DNA from 2 places in the Paenibacillus gansuensis genome. Region 2 is predicted to be linked to the other one. Evidence: a T-box and tRNA genes for the amino acid it is inferred to sense, from the RefSeq annotation. Region 2 holds a T-box; the other holds one or more tRNA genes.
What was found. The T-box of region 2 lies ahead of ACFSUF_RS09005 (valine--tRNA ligase). A T-box ahead of a tRNA ligase gene usually reads a tRNA of that ligase, here a tRNA-Val.
Positions count from the first base shown of each region.

Region 1 (10,954 bases), 310 kb from region 2:
CCAATTGTGCATGGAGGTACCGTCATTTTTTTGACCATTGTAAAAGCGAACTCCCGGTGCTATGATCAACTAACGTAGGAATTATTCGGAAAAATGGGGTGCGATGCAGTGGGTCAAAGCGCTTTTGTAACCTTAGTTGAAGGGTCCTCCTCTGCGGAAATATCACTCGATGAGGTCAGAGAACTGCTTCTGCAATACCGTGAGCAAGCCGCATTAACGGGACAGCAACTTGGCTGGGATTATGCGGAGGCCGCCTTCCCTTATACGATCGAAACAAAGCCTGACGGAGAAGGTATCTGGTTTTACCTGAAAGGCAAGAACAGCCTGTACAAATATATCGTGGTAGGTACCGGCACTTCCCAAGAAGAGTCTTCTGTTTACAGGCACATTCAAATTGTTCTTCCTTCTGACGCCACTCACGGGGATAAAGCCAAAGCGAACGAACTGTGCAAATATTTAGGGCGCAAACTGAAAGCCCGTTTGCAATTGTTTAACGGGCGCATCATGTATTTCAATCCGCGCAAATAAATTAGGAATGCGAAAGGCCGGCCCGATGAATCGGTGCCGGCCTTTCTTCTATTCTTCTTATACGTTCTCCGATTCCTCGGCAGCGATTTGGTTGTAAACCGCTACTACACGGTTCCATTCCTCTTCATCTTCAATGCTTTCCAAGAACGCTTCGTCGCCTTCTTCTTCAATACGGAAAATGACGCCGTCCTCTTCAGGGTTGTTCTTGTCCAGCAGTACTGCGTATACCTGCTCTTCGGATTCAAACGTATATACCATCACCATTTCATGTTCATTGCCGTCGGCATCCGTGATGATGAAAACCTGTTCCTCGTGTTCGTGGTCGCAGTTCTCATCGTGTACGTGATCGCTCATTCGAAAGCCTCTTTTCGGATTAAATTATGTAACACAACGGTATCGTAACATTTTTGATATCAAGGGTCAATTTTGGCAAAAAGTCATATCACTTTATTTGGTGGACCTCGAAGTTATGACCTTCTTGCCTACCGTCTGGTAATCCGCATTACGGCTCAGCTTCATCATATAACTAATTGTATATTTTCCGGAGTACTTAAAATCGTAATCGATAGGCTTCGTCCGGGTATTATAAGTATCCTTCTGCTCAGTAAACACAGTCTCGGGAACAATATCCTTTGCGTTGCCGTACGGGTCAGAAATCAGTACTTTAAATGAATAAACATCGGCCAACAAGTTGTCCGTCTGCGAAATGAAAACAAAATTAGCCTTCCCCCGCTCCACTTCGTTAAAAAGCTGCGATTTGTCAGTGTCGAGCAGAATCATATGGACATTCGGTTTAAACACCCTTACGTCCTTAGTCTCATCATCCCACGTAATGATCGCACCCAAGGCTTCCGACATTTCCCTTAGAGAAAGCATTGTTTTGCCGTCCACGTTTATCCCGGGATCGGATGTTTCATTGTTATTCACGAATACCCGCACCCGCTGACCGATCGAGTCGGCAAACACCGAAGCGGTACCCAATAAGGAAATGGCTAATGTCAGGATGACAATCCGTCTTAGCTTCATGCGCCTTACCTCCAGTTGTTATTCTTTCAGTTAAGTTATACTCTTCGGTATGGAAAGAGTTGCGCTGCCGTTTAACAACTTTTGAAGGCTCTTCCGCCTTGTTCCCCGATTTTCGTTTTTTTTTAGTTTGTCTAATGTTTGTTTAACAGAAAAATGATAAATCATAACACAATCACTCTTTTATTGTAAATATAAATTAGCGCGCCCAATTTTTCCTTCTACTGCTTGTCCAAACATGGTACACTAACTATAAATTCTTGGAAATAAAGGAAGATTACGAATGACCTCTCACCAGGACTACCTAACATGCGAAATCGACCAACTTAAGAAGCTGTTGCTGAACACCGCAGAGAAATATAAATACAACTTCGGCCATCCTAAAGTGCTGGAAATCAGCCAGAAATTGGACGGTTTAATTGTGAAGGTCATGAAAGACAATCGGATTATATAAACAGAATGGACCTTGCGATCCATTCTTTTCTTATTTATAAGCCCTTCCTTTGGTCAAAATACAAGGCACACCTTTTCCGATTACGCCCGGCTCGCTCATTTTAGCAAGGTATCTTAATCCCCTGGCGCACTGCGTCTTGCATACAGCGCACGTATCCGATCCTACTACTCTCATATTGTGAATCGTTTTATCTTTAACAGGAATTTCCTTTTTCTTCGCCCTGCCCTTCACCATCCCCACTCACCCCTGCCCTGATTGTTACTTCATAATATGTTTTGGCGAGGGAATTCGCTTTCCGCTTCTGCCTATCTGCAGGCATTTGTACCGTTTTCCTTCCGCTTTGTTTTCCTGAACGAAACATGGTAAATTTTATGGAGAAAGATGAAGCTGGCAGGAGGTACCTATATGAGTGTTACACTTGAAATGCTGGGGACAGGCAATGCGTTCTCCAAACGTTTTTTTAACAACAATGCTCTTGTTTTTCAGGACGGCTTCACCTTGATGGTTGACTGCGGAATCACGGCCCCGCTAGCCCTCTACCAGACGGGCAGAACATTCGCAGACATTGACGGCGTGCTCATAACACATCTGCATGCCGATCATATCGGAGGGCTGGAGGAACTGGCTTTTCAGATGAAGTTTGTACATAAACGCTTGATTCCTTTATATGTCCCGGAAACACTGACAGAGACCTTATGGGAGAATTCCCTGCGTGCGGGGCTAGAACAGGACGATTTCAATTCGCTCCATCACTATTTTCAGGTTATCCCTTTGCGGGAAACCGAAATATGCAGCATCACTCCGAATTTACAGGTGGAAATTGTGCAAACTCAACATATTCCTGGCAAGAGAAGCTACTCCCTTTTTATTAATAAGACCGTGTTTTATAGTGCGGACGCTCAATTTAGCCGTGAGCTGATTGAGGAGGTCTACTATACAAGAGGGTGCCGTGCCATTCTACACGACTGCCAACTTCAACAGCCCGCTGTCGTCCATGCCGGGTTAGCTCAGCTCCTGACGCTGCCGGATGAAATCCAACAATCCGTTTATCTTATGCATTACGATGACATCATGCCTGAATTTGAGGGGAAAACCGGCTCGATGACGTTTATCAAACAACATGAGCTGATTACACTGGGGTAGTATAGTTTATGACACAGAGTGAGACACTTCTATAAAAAGGAGTGTGAACTTGATGGAAACCAATCAAAACCAGCAGGAAGAAGTTGTCGCCGTGCGCAAAAATGGGGACGGCGATATCGTTGAGCTGAAGTTTGCCTCAGGCAGAGTGGTAGATTATCATCAAGCGCAGGCTATGGCCAAGTCCGGGCAGATTCAAAACGTGAATGTATTTAAGGGCCGAGACGGAGACGACCACCTACGCAGCAATCCTGACGGCATCAAAGAAAATAACCTGGATAATTTGCCTATCTTTTAGGTGAACAGAAAAAGACCTCTTACGAGGTCTTTTTCATTTACGCTTTTACTTCAAAAGTTTTCGTCATCCGCACATGAGGGATTCCTGCATCCAGGAAAGTTTCCGTGGATACAACATGGAATCCCGATTTGCTGTAAAATGCCTCGGCTTGGCATTGGGAATCCAATACAGCGGAGCTATAGCCCTGCTCTATCGCGATTTTATCCAAAGCCCCTAGCAGAAGGGCTCCGACTCCTTGCCCCCGGTACGATTTCAATACAGCAATACGCTGATATTTCGCGCTGTTGTTCTCGTATCCGCGAAGTCTAGCCGCACCCACAGGCTGGCCTCCGTCTGTAACCAACACATGTGTACAATTAAAAGGATAGACATCAAATTCGTCTACTTCCAGATCTGCAGGAACATTCTGCTCTCCCACAAAGACCTCCATACGCACTTGCAGGCATTGCTGCAGTTCCGCTTCGTTCTCCGCAATCCTAATTTCCATCTGCGTCACCATCTCCGGGTCTAATGAAGTATGTAACCTGCAGCCGCTATGGACTCGCCAAGTATAGCCCAAAAGCTTTCCTCCGGGAATTGACTGAGCATTCCTTCCGGCTCACGGTTTCTTCTATAAATAATACCCCCCCGATTGCTGCTTGGCAAGCTGTTCAACGGACAGAAACGCGTCGTCAAGCTTGAACGGATTTACGGGGTTTCCGCGGTTTTTTCGTCACTGGTTTAGCAGCATCTTCTTCTTTGACCTCAACAAGTTCTAGCCCCGCAAATGAAAGCTTTAAGTCCCGGAGCTTCTCTTCGGCACGCTGCTTCGTCATTCCTGTACCGAGAATTTGATTTTTGTAAGAAATATAATAGGCCATTTGTCTCTTCTTCCTTGCCCAAAATGTGGAGTATCGAACATGTTACCGTCTTGTATTATGCTTTTGGAGAAGCGTGCTGAACCGCTCAATAATCTGATGCTCCGGAAAAAGCTCAGTTACCTCTGACGTTTTCAGATTCGGAATGAGAAGGCTCCGGACAAACCGGATGTCCGTCTCGTAGCCGATTTCGGTTACAGCAAAATTCCCATCTTGTTTAAGCCAAAGCTCATTAAATTTTGCTGCATCTTGTTGACTCTCCTTCAGGATTACGAAAAAAGCTCGGATCGGCAGCCTTGGATCGGCCGGGCGCTGTTCAAGTACGTTTCCTTTGGTGACGGGATTAGAAAAAATAACGAATTTCGAGACCTTCTGGATTAGTAACTCTAAAGTTGTCATAGTCTTAAATACCTACTTTTTCATAGATTAGTTATATTATAAAGGATTCCGGCAAAATATGACATGATTTTCAGTAAACTATTTATAAAAATGTAATCTGCATTACAAGAATATCAGTGGTGATTGATATACATAGGCCGAATGGATTATTTTGGTTTTGATTCCTTACGTAGTATCTATACAGAAGAAAGAACTGAGCCGCCCAAAAAGTGTTGACATTGTGCAGAATAGTTGTTATTATACATTTTGTCGCCACTCAATTTGATCTGATAGCTCAGCTGGGAGAGCACCATCTTGACAGGGTGGGGGTCACAGGTTCGATCCCTGTTCAGATCATCACAAAGAGCAAGAACCGATATGGTTCTTGCTCTTTTTTATTGTTCCTTTGTTAGCGGATTCAGAAGAGGTCAGCTCTTTTTGGATTCTGCGCGCAGCAGCTTGTAACCGAAATAAATAGCGCCCAGCGTTCCTCCAAGACGCATTACATCCACGACGAGCTTCTGCAGCCAGTCCAATGAGGCCATATGATCGCTAAGGATAGACAGCCCGCTGTAAGGAGCAAGCATCAGCAGAAAACTCACGACAAACGCGCCAAACATGCCAAATTGACCGTTCATAGTTGGTATACCTCCTTTAGAAAATGAATGGTGTTACCGTATATGGTATGATCTGACTTGTCCGGTGGTTTGGATTCATTCCGAAAATGCGCGATTGCCCAAACACCATCATAGACTTGCTTAGGGCCCTTCGTTTGTTTTTCATCCGGATCATGGTATAGTGTAAGCATTATGAAATAGATGGAGAATGAGTGTATCGATGAATAACAAAAAAGCAACTCCAGCCAAACCTAAACAGCCGCTTATACGTGAATACACGGTAACGGAGCAGTCCGATCTTCTCCCCTTTCTGCTGGATAACGTAACAGGGATGGGCCGAAACTCTGTAAAATCCGCACTCTCACGCGGGCAAATTGCCGTAAACGGTAAGATCGCGACCACGCATAATCATCCGTTAAAGCCCGGAGATAAAGTCAGTGTAAGTAAAGAGAGAATCCCGGAACGTCCCCCGCTGGCCGGCGTCACCCTTCTTTACGAAGATAAGGATATACTAGTGATCACCAAGGAATCCGGGTTACTTTCAATTGCTTCCGACAAAGAAACCCAGCTAACGGCATACAGGCAGCTGATGGATCATGTCCGCGCTGCGGATCCGGCGAGCCGGATTTTCGTTGTACACCGTCTAGACAGGGACACCTCGGGTGTAATGATGTTCGCAAAATCCGAAGCAGTGCAGCAGAAGCTCCAAGAGCAGTGGAAAGAGCTGGTAAAGGAACGCACTTACATTGCTTTAGTGGAAGGACAGCTTAAGAAAAACGAGGGGACTGTCTCTTCTTGGCTTAAGGAAACCAAAACATTAAAAATGTATTCGAGCCCTTATCCGAACGACGGTCAGCACGCAATTACCCATTACAAAGTACTCCAATCCAACCGCAGCTACTCACTGCTTGAGGTGGAACTGGAGACGGGGCGGAAAAATCAAATCAGGGTACATATGCAGGATCTAGGCCATCCGGTTGTGGGAGATAAGAAATACGGTGCACGCGGCAGAGGAATCGGAAGATTAGGACTCCATGCGCGAGTCCTTGCCTTCATTCATCCCGTTTCGGGGAAGGAAATGCGGTTTGAGACTCCCATCCCGAAATTGTTTTCCAATGTTTTTCGTACGGTGTAACTTGCACAATCAATAAAGGATGGGAATCTTCGATTCCCATCCTTTTGCTATATCGCCTTTTTGGAGCCGACCTACATTTTCACGTATTCTCTGTTTCGAACGAAATGATGGTATCTGGTCCCTTGATAGCTCAACGTTCCTATATCCCCCTCCGCCAGTAAGCCATATTCTGTATTAGCTACCGCAAATTCCGTCCTGGTACCGTCTGTTTGTTCAAAAGTCACAAAATAAGATGTGGAAGCCGAAGAATCACCTGAACCGCCCCATACTTCGTACCTTTTGGAGATAATTTTTGCCTCAATATTCAAAATAGGAGAAGCATTGTTCGCAGACCATTGCCGAACTCCTCCGAATATTTTGTAGGCAATGAGACCGGCAATAGAACAGAATATTAGTAGAAAAAACGTTAAAAACACTGGCGGTGCTCCATGAAAAAAACCTCCGGAAACTCCGGGCTGCTCAAACATCTGTTACTCCTCCGTTTCATTTCTGTATGTATATGACAATCTGTAAGCCAAACCGTCCCGAGCCGCCTTGATTCCGAGTGCAGAAAGCTTTACATAAACCGAATCGGCCATAAATAAGTCCGTATTTAAATTATAGCTTCGATCCAGAGTAAGGACGACTTCCTTTTAGAGTCCGTTGCTCCGCACATAACTCCTACAATGAAAATACTGAATCCAAGCACATACAAGAGAGATACGTTCACCTTATTCCTCCTTTTTCCTTATATGGTATAGTATACATGAAATTCACCCCTTCGAGGGACACTAAAGCGAGTTATTATCCCGCAACCTTTCTTTCTGCTTCCCCGTCTATGGAAGTGATTATCAAACTACTACTGTTGAGGTGAGATTCATGAATATGAAAAAAGCTGGTTTACTGTTCCTAATGCTTGCTGTGTTTCTGATGGCGGGCACTACAGTTTCAGCTTTCTCGGATGTGCAATCCAACGAAGACGGGAGCAAGATTGAAACTTTGGTAAAAGAAAAAATACTAACCGGGGTATCAAAAGATCGCTTCGGTTCCAAAGAGAAAGTTTCCTTTGCTCAAGGAGTTGCCATGATCGTTAAATCCACCGGGATCCATATTGACAATCTGCGTTTTTTCAAAGCTCCGAAAGCAAGCGACTATTTCCCGAAGGTACCGGACCAGGCTTGGTACTCGCAGTTTTTTATTATTGCAGCATGTAACGGCCTCGACCTTCCTAAAGACATCGATCCGTCCACCAACATGACAAGGGAGCAGTTTGCCCACTATTTGTTCAAAGCCATTACTGCGAGAGGGGATTTTGCCTACCCCGAAATGTTTGTGATCATAAAAGACGAAGATCAGGTGACCAAAACTTATATGGACAGCATCCAACATGTGCTGATTGCCAAAATTGCTTCCTTGGATTCCAACAACAAGTTCCGTCCGAAGCAACTCTTGATCCGTTCAGATGCGGCTGTCATGTCTTACAATGCAAACCGCTTCCTGAGGGCCTCCCAACCGATTCAACCGCAGCCTCCCGGAGAGGACACCAATACTCAAGTACAACTTACAACTACGGCCGTAAATCAGGATATTACAAAAGTGATCTTAACCGCTCAACTCCCAAACCCTGGATATGGGATTGTAATTACGAAGGTTGCCTATACTGAAGACACAGCAGTCATTTCCTATAAGGTTATGAGCCCCGATCCCGATAAAATGTATCCTCAAGTAATTACCGAAGCGAAAACAGTAACTTACATCCCTTCTGTTTATAAAGCTGTCCTTTCACCTGATTCGGAAGGAACAAAGCCTCCTGGAATTCAAATGAAGCAAGCTTCATAAAACAGAAAGAAAGCCCTCTGAGGTTACTCAGAGGGCTTTCTTGTTTATGTATTTGTTGCTCACCGTATCATACTTATGGTGGGCCCTGAGGGACTCGAACCCCCGACCAATCGGTTATGAGCCGACCGCTCTAACCAACTGAGCTAAGGGCCCTTATGCAATAGTATTGCGGGGGCAGGATTTGAACCTGCGGCCTTCGGGTTATGAGCCCGACGAGCTACCGAGCTGCTCCACCCCGCGTCAGAGTTTGCATTATTTCGAACAGCGACAACTAATAATATACACTATTCGAGAGCCATAAGTCAATCTTTTTTTAACAAAAGGGATAACAGATTTACGTCTGATGCGTATAACGGACACCGAATCTTCCTTTACGTGAACGGAATACTTCAATTTCCCGCGGACATTCGTACCCGTAAATCCACCAGTCATTCTCCATTCGTTTCGCTAAACAGCCTGCCTGGAATTTCGTTTCGTATAACCGGCCCCAATAGACCCAATTCATGATGATCCTGCTCCTTTACAACTTCATTTATGCAGCAGGGTCCGCTGCCTTATTTATCTATAGATTACCCATGTTCCCGCAAAATAAAGCCTTCCCTGAATGGAAGATATATAAAAAAAGACCGAACAAGTCGGTCTAAACATTTGCTTTCCTCAGTGCCCAGTCAAAATCCAGAACATCCAGCAGCGCTCGGGCAATTGTCATATGCCCAGTAAAATTAGGATGAACCCGGTCCCAGGCTAAAGTGGCGGGATAAATATGTTCCATTAAGCGATCCATATATGCCTGAGTATCAACATATAAAGCTCCGTATTCTTCAGCAATATTCTTTACTGCTTTTCCATACCGGTCCATCATAGCACGCATCGCATCCTCTTTATTAGGCTCCAAATAAAATGGGGCCATCAGCACGATCCCTTTCACCTGCGAGGAAGTTCGCCCAACCAATGACCGGAGGGTAGATTCGTATTCATCTATGTATACATGTGATTCCTTAATCAAAGGCTGATCAAATTGGCGCCATACATCATTGATTCCGATCAGGATGGACACCCAATCCGGTTTTAACTGTATTACGTCCGTCTCCCAACGTCCTTTCAAATCTTTGATTGTATGGCCGCTTGAACCCATATTGATCATTCGTATTCCTAGCTCGGGATAAAAGGAATGGATCAAACCTTCCGCAAGCGCCGCATATCCTTTCCCTATACCATCAAACAAGCCCTCACCTTGCGGGTGCTTTCTGCCGCAGTCCGTGATGGAATCGCCAATCAAAACCCAAGTATCGCTTTTAGCTAATTTCACTGTATGTCCCTCCCATGTAAATCAATCACTTCACCGTATGCATTCGCCGTTTCATTCGAGAATCCTTTCTTCGCCGTGAAGCAAAAATAAGGTGCCGTTGAAAACGGCACCTTATTCAGACCTGCATTACTTGCTGTACACCGCTCCGCCTACGTCCCCCCCGATCGGGGCAGAAGGATTCTTCTTAATCTCCTGGAGCATCGCGTTCCCTTCTGTGTTCCATTCTTTCAGGGCATCGCGGACTTTTTTCTTTCCTTTAATCACTTCCTGGAACTTGTTCCGTCCAATCTCCTGAACACGGTACAGGTTAGGCATCTGTTGATAAAGCTTGCTTAAATTATCCTGAGTCGGAACCGGAGTCAGTTTGTAAAATGCAGCGATATTATAGTTATAACCATCTTTAGGTTTGTTGTATTTAGTGCGGGATACAAGTTCATAACTGCTGCGGGACTTCAGTTTCGCCCAATCTTCACCGTTAATAAATTTGATCAGATCCCATGCATCCTTCACGTTCTGGGCCTTTGCATTAATTCCCATTACGCTGTTCATCCAAATATTCCCGCCTACTGTCGGCTGTTCAGGGTGAACAGGTACGGTGACAACATCCCAGTCGGGAGGCGTAAAACCTTCTACTTTAGATGCATTTTTGCTGGCATCAATCAATTGATTGATATATCCATAGTTAGCTATGGTCATAGCGACTTTGCCTGACATAAAATTGTCGCCTTGGAACGGATTATATGCCTGTTTGGAATCCATCGGCATCGGCTTGCCCGGATCTTGCATTTCAGGCATGATCTTCTCATTATAGATTTGAGATATCGTAGTCCATACTTGTTCCCATTTATCCGTATCTACCGTCATCTTCTCGGCCTTCTCGTCAAACATGGACAACTGAAGCGGTGCCGTATACGCCATCATATCGTAAAAAGGATCAGATCCGCTGTAATTGTTAAAGGAAAAACCGTATTTTGCATTTTCTCCTGTTCCGCTTTTCAATTGACGGGCCTTATTGAACAGATCGTCCCAAGTCATGCCGTCTGCAGGCGGTTCTACCCCTGCTGCCGTAAATAAAGCTTTGTTATAGAACAATGCTGAGGAGGAGAAGGTCGGCGCCAAGGCATAGAGCTTATCGTCCCCCAACTTTTTGAGACCGTCGTAAACGGCTGGAACCAATTCCGACGGATCAAACTTATCCTCCGTCATCATAGGATCCAACTGTGTCAGCATGTTATCATCGATGAAAGACTGCAGCTGCTGATAATCAACCAGCACGACATCCGGAGGGTTCGGACCGGTCATTTTCTTTTTCATTTCCTCGATCGGATCTTTAGGCTTTTCTCCCTCTTTCGGCTGCTGTTCATATCCGTACATGCTTTGTTCCACTGCCGGAATGA
Region 1 is NZ_JBHUME010000007.1:587,787-598,740, reverse strand. It holds gene ACFSUF_RS10545 (DUF1885 family protein) at 109-528, shown strand; gene ACFSUF_RS10540 (DUF1292 domain-containing protein) at 586-882, opposite strand; gene ACFSUF_RS10535 (stalk domain-containing protein) at 976-1,554, opposite strand; gene ACFSUF_RS10530 (Spo0E family sporulation regulatory protein-aspartic acid phosphatase) at 1,835-2,005, shown strand; gene ACFSUF_RS10525 (MBL fold metallo-hydrolase) at 2,411-3,148, shown strand; gene ACFSUF_RS10520 (DUF3892 domain-containing protein) at 3,201-3,443, shown strand; gene ACFSUF_RS10515 (GNAT family N-acetyltransferase) at 3,481-4,002, opposite strand; gene ACFSUF_RS10510 (hypothetical protein) at 4,115-4,303, opposite strand; gene ACFSUF_RS10505 (hypothetical protein) at 4,346-4,699, opposite strand; tRNA gene ACFSUF_RS10500 (tRNA-Val) at 4,963-5,035, shown strand; gene ACFSUF_RS10495 (hypothetical protein) at 5,107-5,316, opposite strand; gene ACFSUF_RS10490 (RluA family pseudouridine synthase) at 5,516-6,430, shown strand; gene ACFSUF_RS10485 (DUF2500 domain-containing protein) at 6,502-6,897, opposite strand; gene ACFSUF_RS10480 (protease complex subunit PrcB family protein) at 7,289-8,248, shown strand; tRNA gene ACFSUF_RS10475 (tRNA-Ile) at 8,325-8,401, opposite strand; tRNA gene ACFSUF_RS10470 (tRNA-Met) at 8,415-8,488, opposite strand; gene ACFSUF_RS10465 (hypothetical protein) at 8,583-8,753, opposite strand; gene ACFSUF_RS10460 (SGNH/GDSL hydrolase family protein) at 8,889-9,557, opposite strand; gene ACFSUF_RS10455 (ABC transporter substrate-binding protein) at 9,684-10,954, opposite strand, start outside.
Region 1: it has a tRNA-Val gene. The T-box ahead of ACFSUF_RS09005 (valine--tRNA ligase) is inferred to sense a tRNA for this amino acid. The anticodon was not compared.

Region 2 (10,954 bases):
TGTCCGTTAGAATAAATAAACCCCAAAAATCAATCAAATAATGGCTCTCATGTCCGTAAGACAAATAACCGGTACCTTTGTTTTCCGCTGGACACTGCCAGCAGCTCTTTTTCAACCAAGGCATGAAGTATTCGACGGGCGTGACGCTCAGAAACCCCTGTATGCCCAGCCAGCTCAGTCGGCGAAAATGGACGCAGCATTCGACGGGCAAAACGGACTGTTTCGGCTTCAAGACAAGTCAAGGCGGGCGGAACATCTGCGGCGATAAATTTCCCTATAAGAGCAAGGACCAGCTGTTGGCATCGCTTGGGCTCGTCCATGATCGAAAGATACGCGACCGGCATCAAAGTCCAACCGTCAAGCGCTAGGAAACAGTGCCGCCAGCATAAATCCTTGAAACGCCTAAGATCAATATCCCTTGCATGGGGAACGTAGCCTTGAATCTCGATCGCTGCTTCTACCCCGCCCGGCATGTAAGCCAAGTCTAAGTAGCGGAACCCGTTGCTATAATCGCGCACTTCCCATTCAGCATATAGATGTTCGAAGTTCTGAACCGCCGGAAACCATACTAACCGCAAAAATTCCAGTGTTCCATGTCCCAGTCCCTTATGAAGCAGCTCAAGCCTCCTGGGGTTTGTTTCTTCATCAAGCTGTTTCTTCATCCACATTTCATAGATCTGATTAAATGTCTGCAAATTCGTCAGCCTTCCTTTCCCGCAGCAAAAACAAAAAGCCGCCCCGATACAAAGTATCGAAGCGGCGTGTGCTTCACGGCCGATTTCCTATATATGTAAAGATATCAGCGCTAACATCAAACGTCAACCCTTGCAAAAACTTCTGTTCAAGAAGGATCGGCGGAAATTGCAGTAAGCCATTCCTTCTCGGCCAGGATAAATTGGAGCAGTGCGTTTTGGGCCTGCCACAAGTAAGAACCGGAAGGCTGCTTCTTATATTCCTCCATAGACAAAACAGCATTGCTCATAGCCGTGTTCATCTGCGCCATCAGCTTCCGCCCCGCTTCCGGCAGCCCTGCCGACGCCGAAGCGGAGAGCTTCATCCATTGCTGATGTGAGGCCGTCAATGCGTTCCACTCGGCTTCCGTTATCTGCGTTGCCTGTTCATCCTGAAGATGAGCTTGCGTCCATTGCGCCAACTGGCGGACCAGCTTGCCGCTTTGCTCCGCATACTGTCCCGGAGCGTCGGATTTTTCGCCGCTCCACAAAATACGTGACACCGCAGGCAGCACGAACGGTTTCACGTAAACCTCCAGCTGCTGCTGCTGAAGTAAGCCGCTAAGCAGTTTAGCCTGCTCCTGGGTATCTGCCAGTCCCGTAAAGACCGTATACTTATCCCCTGCTTCCCAGGCTACAGGGAACCCTTTGCCCGTAATCGTCTCTTTAGCGGTCTCTGCCCCTTCCTGAGAGCTGAACACGCCATTTTGCAGCACATAATATGTCCGGCTTGGCCATGCCGCCTCCGCTGTACCGGCTGCCGCTTCGGACGGCGTACCGCCTTCATTCCCGGAAACCTCCGTCCCTCCCGGAAGATTGCCCCCGCTGTTTCCGCTGTTCTGTGTATTCGTAGCGGCAGAGCCGCCGAACATATCCATCGGATTCAGCAGGTTCCCGCTTGAACCGGGACTAAACAATGACAGAACAACATAACCGAACAACGCACCGGTCGCAATAGCTGCCGTTACCGATCCGAATATTTTAAAGAGCGGTACCGATTCTGTTCTCACTGTGCGGATTTTGGAGGAAGGCCGCAGCGGACGGTCTTCATAAAACGGACCAAACTCTTGTTCCCGAAGGTCCGCCGGGGGCCTGTAATATCCGCTCTCGCCGTCTAACCTGGGAAGCTCCGGTTCCGGAGACTGCGCACCCGGGTATGCTTCATGGTCCGATTCCCTGATCAGCTTCTCAAGCCGGTACGTCTCGTCCGTGAAAGGGCTCTGCCACGCTCCAAAATCTGTCGTAAACTGATTTAAAGGCTGAGGGTCCAAAAACTCCTTCCCGGCCTTTCCGGCCTCCTGTACCCGCTCAGGCTCCTGCTTTCCGGCCGGAAACACGATGGTATCCTCAATGGTTTCCGTAACTCTCACTTCATCTTCCGTTAATGAAATCACTTTGCCTTGCGGAGGGGGCTCCGGTTTATTTGAACGTCCTGTTTGATCGAAACGGTATGTGATTCTCGCTTTGCTCATAGCCGATCTCTCCCTTGTCCTCTGATCTACTACCAACTCTATGAGACAAGGCGGGGGATTATGATAGATTTACAAAAGAAAAAGCGCCATAGGCGCTTTAACGGGGGAATCAGGACGTGAGCGGATCCCCTTTGATGAAGGTGGAGGAGTATAGCAGCCAGGCTCCATCTTTGTCCTGATGCAGCTCATGAACGATTTGTGCGCGGTAGTCCTGAAATTCAGGGCCTTTCACTTTTTTCACAGTCTGCATTGTATAAACGTAAGCCGTCTTCTCGTTAACCTCAAGTACGGTGCATTTTTCTAAGGAGTAATCAACATCATAAAGGCTGAACAGCTCTTGTGTGCTTTCTTTCGTAAATTCATACTGGGGCGAATCCGGACTGATCGTCTTCATCACGCCATCAAGATCTTCCTTCTCAGTTACATCCAGATTACGCTGTACCGCTTCTTTTATTGCTGCCAGAGCCTCAGGAGACGCGGAAGCCTCTTTATCAAAAAATCCGTCAGGAATCAGATATTCCCTGTCTACAATTTGAGTAGTGTTGAACTTCCATTGATCCCCTATTTTTCTCATTAGAACTAAACTTTCCGTCTTGTTATCCAAATAAAAAGGGCCGCTGATCTTTTTAGTCGTCTCAACCACATGTAAAACAGCCTCAGAAGATCTAATATCGGTTATTTCCAGACTGTCAAGCTTTACGAGCATATCGAATTGATCTAAACGTTCTTGCAGTTCCTGGTCAAGCCCATATACCGGTGAGGAAGGATCTACCAATGCCATAAAAGCAGCGGCATCCTCTTTACTTTCGGCGGTCATTAAATCGTTGTAAGCCTTGATCAATTTAGGCTTCTCCACCGAAAGATCCACTTTGTCCGCTATCTTAACGGAATTCAAGGAGGCATTCCACTGCACATCTTTGCCGGCAGCTTCGCCTATGAAACGCAGAGGGACGAACGTAAATCCTTTTACTGCCTGCGGTGCAGACGTCAATTGTTTCTTTACCCCATTGATGTAAGCCGACTTGCTTCCAAGCTGCAGAAAAATCTTGGTTTGGCCGTTGCTTGCTTTGATCATTTTGGTTTTGGGATCATAGCTGGAGGAATAGCCCAACTGTTTAAATACAGAAACAAATTCAACAAACACGGAACCGCCGCTGCTCACCGGAGCGGCACGAAAAGTGACCGGTTTTCCGTTGATGCTTACATCAATATCGTTAGATGCCGCATGAGATGCACTCGCGATTCCCCCAAACGCCGCACATGACATTAACAGTAGTTTCCATTTCATAGAAATACCTCCCAGCGTTAACTGCAAATCCCTCAGATTATAACGACAGGTTTAGAGTTTCGTCAACCTATATTTTTCCATAAAAAGAACCCCTGCCATGTAAGGCAAGGGTCTCCTTGATTTTCTGCTGAATTAACTGCGCGAACGAAGCTGCTTTGAAAGTCCGTCGGCCGCTTTCCAGATGTCACCGGCACCCATAGTAATTACCAGGTCGCCGCTTTTTACCCGCCCAAGCAAATAAGACTGAACCTCTTCTTTGGTCGGCAAATACATTGTATTCTTATTGCTGTTCTGAATAATCAGTTCCACCAGCCTCTTGGAGTTCACGCCTTCGATCTGTTTTTCGCCTGCCGGAGAGTATATATCCGTAATGATCACTTCGTCGGCTTCATGGAAAGCTCTGCTGAACTGTTCCAGAAGGAAGAACGTCCGGGTGTACCGCTGCGGCTGGAACACGGCAATGATGTGCTTACCGGTTGCTTTAGCAGCTGATATGGTAGCTACGATTTCCGTCGGATGGTGAGCATAGTCGTCGATAATGAGAATATCATCGACTTCGCCTAACACTTGAAAGCGTCTCTTAGCTCCTCTGAATTCCTTAATCGCCTCGGCAATCCGTTCAAACGGAATTCCCGCTTCCAAGCATACGATAATTGTGGCCAAAGAGTTAAGAACGTTATGTTTGCCCGGAACCGACAATTCAATTTCGCCCAGTTTCGTGCCGTTGTTAACGACATCATAAGCTACTTTCCTGTCTCCGAGCCGGATATTAACAGCCGTGAAATCGGCATCGGAATGGATTCCGTAAGTAATGACTTCGCTCTTTAATCTAGGCTTCATCTCCTCAAGAGTAGGATCGTCCAAACAGATGACAGCTTTGCCGTCCGGCTTCACCTGGCTGAGAAACTTTACATAGGCTGCTTTTAATTTTTCGTAGTCGCCGTCGTAATTCTCTAAATGATCCGGCTCGATATTCGTTACGATCGCCAATGTAGAATGATACTGCAGGAAAGAACCGTCGCTCTCATCCGCTTCCGCGACGACATAGTCCCCTTTTCCCGCTTTCGCGTTATTTCCGACGTTCATAATTTCTCCGCCGATAATATAAGTAGGATCGGTTTGGCACAATTCCATCACCAGCGCGATCATGGAAGAAGTCGTCGTCTTGCCGTGAGCGCCGGCAACCGCAACCCCTTTACGTTCATTCATCAGCCTCGCTAGCATCTGGGAGCGGTGAATCACAGGAATGTTCAATTTCTCCGCTTCTACCATCTCGACATTATCTTTCGTCAACGCCGTAGAATAGACGACCAGATTAGCCCCTTGAACATTGCCGGCCTCGTGGCCGATATAAATGTGCGCGCCTTTGGCGGCCAGCTTTTCCGTCAGTTCCTGCTGGGCTACATCGGAACCGGTGACCCGGTATCCCATCTCGAGCATCACTCTGGCTATAGCGCTCATTCCGTAACCGCCGATTCCTATGAAATGTACATGTTCTGCTGTATTCAAATCTGTCTCACCAACCCTTTTCCGAATCGGAATGATATAAAATCCAAGATCGCACATCCGAGATTAAATATAACGTACCTGAGACGACGGCGAGATCCTCCGCCCCGGTCATTCCGGTCAAAAGATCCAGCGCTTTCCGCCAATCAGGCTCCACCGTCATCGGGATTTGTATGCCTAGTTCCTGTTGTGCTTGTTCTGCTATACGGTGAAGTTCCTCCGCGTCCATTTTTTTACGAAAATCCGGCTCGGTAAGGATCAGATGATCCACTATTGGCAGTATATGCTTTAAATAAGCCAAATGATTCTTCGTCGAGAGCATCCCGATAATCAAATTGAGTTTGCCGTAAGAGTAGACAGCTTTAAGAGAATCGGCAAGCGTAGCCGCCCCTTCCGGATTATGAGCTCCATCCACCAGGATCCGCGGCTCCCTTGAGAGCATTTCCAGCCTGCCCGGCCAGCCTGTGCTGCGGAACGCCTGAAGAACATCACTATCCTCTAATATCGCCGCATAATATTGACGCAGCACTTCCAATGCCATGAAGGCTGCACCGGCATTCGTCAGCTGATGGCGCCCGTTCATCGAAATCGTAATGGCATCCATCGGCCGGAACGGGCCGTTGAAACGGAAGCTCTGCTCGTTCTCTTTACCCTCCAAAGGCTCGATTGTAAACTGTTCTCCCAGTAAATATAGCGTACTTTTGCATTCCCTGGCTTTGCTGCGGATTACTTCGACCGCTTCCGGTTGGGTTACCGTCGTTACGACAGGAACGCCCGGCTTGATAATCCCCGCTTTCTCCTTCGCAATATCAGCCAGCGTCTCTCCCAGGACATCCATGTGATCATGCCCGATGTTGGTGATGATGGACACAACCGGCGTAACAATATTGGTAGAGTCCAGCCTGCCCCCAAGACCTGTTTCCCACACTACATAATCCGGAAAGGCAACGGTGCCGAAGTATAAAATCGCCAGCGCCGTCGTCACCTCAAACATCGTTGGGGAGCCCAGTTCAGTCCGTGCAAGCTCTTCGGCCAGCGGCTTCAGCCTGTTGGCAAGCGTCAGTAAAGTATCCTCAGGGATATCTTCCCCGTTCAGCTTGAGCCTGTTTGTGAACTTTTCTATGTAAGGGGATGTAAACATCCCCACCTCATAACCGGCTTGACGAAGCACCTGATCCAAATAGGCACAGGTCGAGCCTTTTCCGTTCGTACCGGCGACATGGATAAATTTAAGCCTGCGGTGCGGATGATTCAGCCGCTCCATCAGCCAATCCATACGCCCTAGGCCCGGCTTGATTCCAAACGGGATCAAGCCGTTAATCCAGTCCACCGCTTCCGTGTAGCTCATTAGAGCCTTATCGCTTCTATGCTCTGTCATCCTAGGTTCATCCCTTTACACTTCTGAATTGAAATGGAACTTAACCGCGAAGCTCCGCCAGCCTTGCGGCTACTTTATCCCGTTTACCGGCGTAATCCAGCTGCTTGGCTTTCTCTTCCTCAATCACATGCGCCGGCGCTTTGGCGACAAAGCCCTGATTCGAGAGCTTCTTGTCGACCCGTTCCACTTCGGCGTTCAATGTCTGAAGTTCTTTCTCAAGCCGCGCAATCTCTTGAGAGATGTCAATCAAACCGGCCAGCGGCAGGAACAGCTCGGCACCGGTCACCAGCGCAGTCATCGCTTTATCCGGTGCTTCCGCTGACGCATCCACTGTAAGCGAAGACGTGTTGCAAAAACGGATCAAATAAGCTTCATTGCTGCTAAGAATAGCTTCCGTATCCGCATTCGACGGCTTCACGATCAATTCGATCTTTTTGCTCATCGGAACATTCACTTCCGCGCGAACGTTTCTGACCGACCGGATGGTGTCCATCAGCAGCTCCATTTGCTTCACAGCTTCAGGCGCTTCGAATTCAGGCTTATACTCCGGCCAAGCAGCCAATGTAATGGTCTCTCCTTCGTGAGGCAGATGCTGCCAAATTTCTTCGGAGATGAAAGGCATAAACGGATGAATCATACGCTGTGTCTGATCCAGAACATAAGCCAGGACGGACTGGGTTTTCTTCTTAGCTGCAGCATCTTCGCCATAAAGCGACAGTTTTGCAAACTCGATGTACCAGTCGCACAGATCGTCCCAAATGAAATTGTACAGCAGACGTCCTGTTTCACCGAACTCATAAGAATCCATCAATCGGGTAATATCGCGGGCTGTTTCGTTCAAACGATGCAAAATCCAACGGTCGGCTGTACCCAGTTCCCCGCTCAGATCGATGTCCGCAGCTGTGAAACCTTCCAGATTCATCAGGGCAAAACGGGAAGCATTCCATATTTTATTGGCAAAATTCCGGGCCTGTTCCACCTTCTCCAGACGGAAACGCAAATCCTGGCCAGGCGTGCTGCCGGTAGAAATCATAAAGCGCATCGCATCTGCGCCGTATTGTTCGATGACATCAAGCGGGTCAACCCCGTTGCCAAGCGATTTGGACATCTTGCGCCCTTCCGCATCGCGTACAAGTCCATGAATCAACACGTCTTTGAACGGTATTTCATCCGTAAACTCTAGTGCCGTAAAGATCATCCGGGCTACCCAGAAATAAATAATATCGTAACCGGTAACGAGCACGCTTGTCGGATAGAAACGTTTCAGGTCCTCAGCATCTTCAGGCCAACCCAGCGTTGAAAACGGCCATAAGGCGGAACTAAACCATGTGTCAAGCACATCGTTGTCCTGGCGCAGCTCCTGAGAGCCGCAAGAAGAACAGGAGGTTACATCTTCAGCCGATACGGTAGCTTCCCCGCAGCTGTTGCAGTACCAGGCCGGGATCCGGTGTCCCCACCACAGCTGGCGGGAAATACACCAATCGCGGACATTCTCGATCCAATGCAGGTAAATCTTCTCGAACCGGTCAGGCACGAACTGTACCCCTTTGCCGGATTTCTGCGCTTCAATCGCACGTTCCGCCAGAGGCTTCATGCGTACGAACCACTGTGTGGAGAGGTAAGGTTCAACAACGGCGCCGCTGCGCTCGCTGTGGCCCACCTGGTGTACATGGTCCTCTATTTTAACCAATACGCCGGACTCTTTCAAATCGGCTACAATCTGTTTGCGGCATTCCGCACGGTCCAAACCCTGATATTTACCGGCGTTGGCATTCATGGTACCGGACTCATCCATCACCAGAATCTGCGGGAGTTCATGCCTTAGGCCTACTTCGAAATCGTTCGGATCATGTGCAGGCGTAATTTTCACGGCACCGCTTCCGAAATCTTTTTCCACATACTCGTCGCCGATAATTGGAATTTCGCGGCCGATGACAGGCAGCACAATCATTTCACCGATCAGATGCTTATAGCGCGCATCTTCCGGGTGAACCGCAACAGCCGTGTCGCCGAGCATCGTCTCGGGACGGGTGGTCGCTACTGTAATGTAGCCCCCTCCATTCTTCAACGGATATTGAAGATGGTAGAGATGGCCCTGCACTTCTTTATACTCAACCTCAATATCGGATAAAGCCGTGCGGGCTGCAGGATCCCAGTTGATAATATAGTTCCCGCGGTAAATCAGGCCTTTGTCATACAGCTTCTTGAACACTTCGCGAACCGCTTTGGACAAGCCCTCGTCTAAAGTGAAACGCTCGCGGCTGTAGTCCAGAGAGAGGCCCATTTTGCCCCATTGTTCACGGATCGTATTTGCATAAAGGTCTTTCCAGTCCCATACTTGCTCCAGGAATTTCTCCCGGCCCAGGTCGTAGCGGGAAAGTCCCTGCTCTTCTCTAAGCTTAGCTTCAACGCGTGTTTGGGTAGCAATGCCCGCATGATCCGTTCCCGGCAGCCAGAGCGTGTCATAGCCTTGCATCCGTTTGGAGCGGATCAGAATATCCTGCAAAGTGAAATCCAGCGCATGGCCGATATGCAGCATCCCTGTAACATTCGGAGGCGGGATTACGATCGTATAGGGCTCAGCACCGGGACGAGTGCCTGCTTTAAAAAATTCATTCCGGTTCCAGTAAGCGGTCCATTTGGTCTCCGCCGCTTTCGGATCATACGTAGTCGGCATCGAGCCGGGTTGAACTGTGTCTTTGTTTTCCGCCATGATTCCATCCTCCAACTAAACTCAAGTAAAAGTAAACGCAAAAAAACCTTCCGCCCGCAAAGGACGAAAGGTTCAGCTTCCGTGGTACCACCTTCATTCCGCATCGGCATCCGGCAGGACACCTATCGATACGGCACTCATACAGATAACGGCTGCAGCCGGCCTGACGCACATCAGGCAACTCCGGGGCGACTTTCCGCAAGTTACATCCTGCGAAGCCTCTCAGCTAATAGCTCCGCTCTCTGAAGGGTTGGCTGCGTACTCCTCCCGTTCAACGTTGTTTCCCTTAATGAAAAACAGTATTGACATATATAACAACTATAATACCTAACCTTGCACACCTAGTCAACCTTTGACAAGCCCGATTCAGGCATAACCGGGCTGGTCCGTTACATACGATGATAGTAACCGGGACATTATGCCGGGGAATGACATATACTGAAGCATCGATAGATCAACTATTTACGAGGCGGGGAGATCGGACAAAATGTGGTGGAAAATCCGGTATCATATCAAGGGCGTGCTGTTTCCGCTGATCTGCGTGCAGTTCATTCGTACGCTCCTGTTTCCGACAGGGCTGGATGTTATCCTGCTGTTTGTACTGTTTCTGGCCTACTTGGGCATCCTGCTGGAAATGTATTGACCGGAACCGTCCCGTTGAACGGAGTTTGCTGATGAAACATGGTGAAACGGCTTGCGCCGTTGTATAGCGGGACAGTTCGTTTTTATCTGGGAAAGATCAGAACAGAGTAAAAGGAAATACTGATTCCTTATAAAATGTGAAAGAAGCCTCCCTGCTTTGCGGAACAAGCCGCTGCAGGGAGGCTTTCTTACTAAGTAATTTGAGAAAATAGCATATAAGGCTGCCGCTAAGTTGTCAGCGGGGAATGTAAAGTACCTGTCCTTCGGAAACAGTCTGGTCGTTTAACCGGTTATACAGCACGATCTCCCTTGGATTCAGGTTATATCTTTCCGCAATGGTGGTCAGCGTTTCCTCGCGCTGTACGATGCACATTCTCAGCCGCCGGAACACATTTTCCTCCTTAGCGCCGTTCAGGAACAGCGTTTTCCACTCGAGTTCATCTCCAGTGGAGGCTGAAGCCGCAGGAGCCTCGGCTACATAAGCTTCCTCTGCCGCAGCATCACGGACCGGGGGGTTGTGGATCAGGTTCTGGAAGCCGAACTGCCCGGTTTGGCCGGAGGAAGCGTCACGGGTTACACCGAAAGCAAGGCGGGGTTCCTTAGCTTCAGCAGGAATGTATTCCTGTGCGGAAGCATCCTGAAAATCAGCAAGGCTCTCTTCCTGCTGCCCGTAACTTTCCTCTCTCTGATAGGCAAACGGTTCATCTATTGGAGGTGCCGACTCTAATGCCGCAGGATAGGAGGGTTGTTGAGCTTCGACATGGATCTCCTCCGGAACATACACTTGTGCTTCCGTTTCCTGATTATAATACGGGGACGGCTCCCTGTCTTCAGCCTGCTGTTGTTCATCAATGGCGGCGGACTGCAGCCGGCCGTAAGATTCGGCGTCCCTTTGTTCCAAAGGAAGCTCCCAAGGGAAAATCTCGCGTTCCTGCGGTTGTCCCAGCTGATCAAAAGTCACTTGCGCCGACTCGGCAGGATCGCCGTTATAAGGCTGCTGCGCCTGATATGGATCCTGATAGGATTCTTGGAACTGCTGAACCTGCTGCTGCTCATACAGCTCCTGTTGAGCCTGCTGCTCCTGTTGAAATTGCTGCTGATGATCTTCCTCTTCATCCCTGTACCCCGGGGCACCGTAAATTTCCGGCGCCTGGTGGACGGCAACGATTTCTTCCTCGTCCCAGCGGGACTCGATCGTCTCAGCGACCATCTGTACGCCCCTGA
Region 2 is NZ_JBHUME010000007.1:280,840-291,793, reverse strand. It holds gene ACFSUF_RS09030 (transcriptional regulator) at 48-668, opposite strand; gene ACFSUF_RS09025 (SPOR domain-containing protein) at 842-2,203, opposite strand; gene ACFSUF_RS09020 (stalk domain-containing protein) at 2,313-3,491, opposite strand; gene murC (UDP-N-acetylmuramate--L-alanine ligase) at 3,624-5,000, opposite strand; gene ACFSUF_RS09010 (bifunctional folylpolyglutamate synthase/dihydrofolate synthase) at 5,008-6,375, opposite strand; gene ACFSUF_RS09005 (valine--tRNA ligase) at 6,416-9,088, opposite strand; T-box leader at 9,145-9,372, opposite strand; gene ACFSUF_RS09000 (hypothetical protein) at 9,576-9,731, shown strand; gene ACFSUF_RS08995 (LysM peptidoglycan-binding domain-containing protein) at 9,966-10,954, opposite strand, start outside.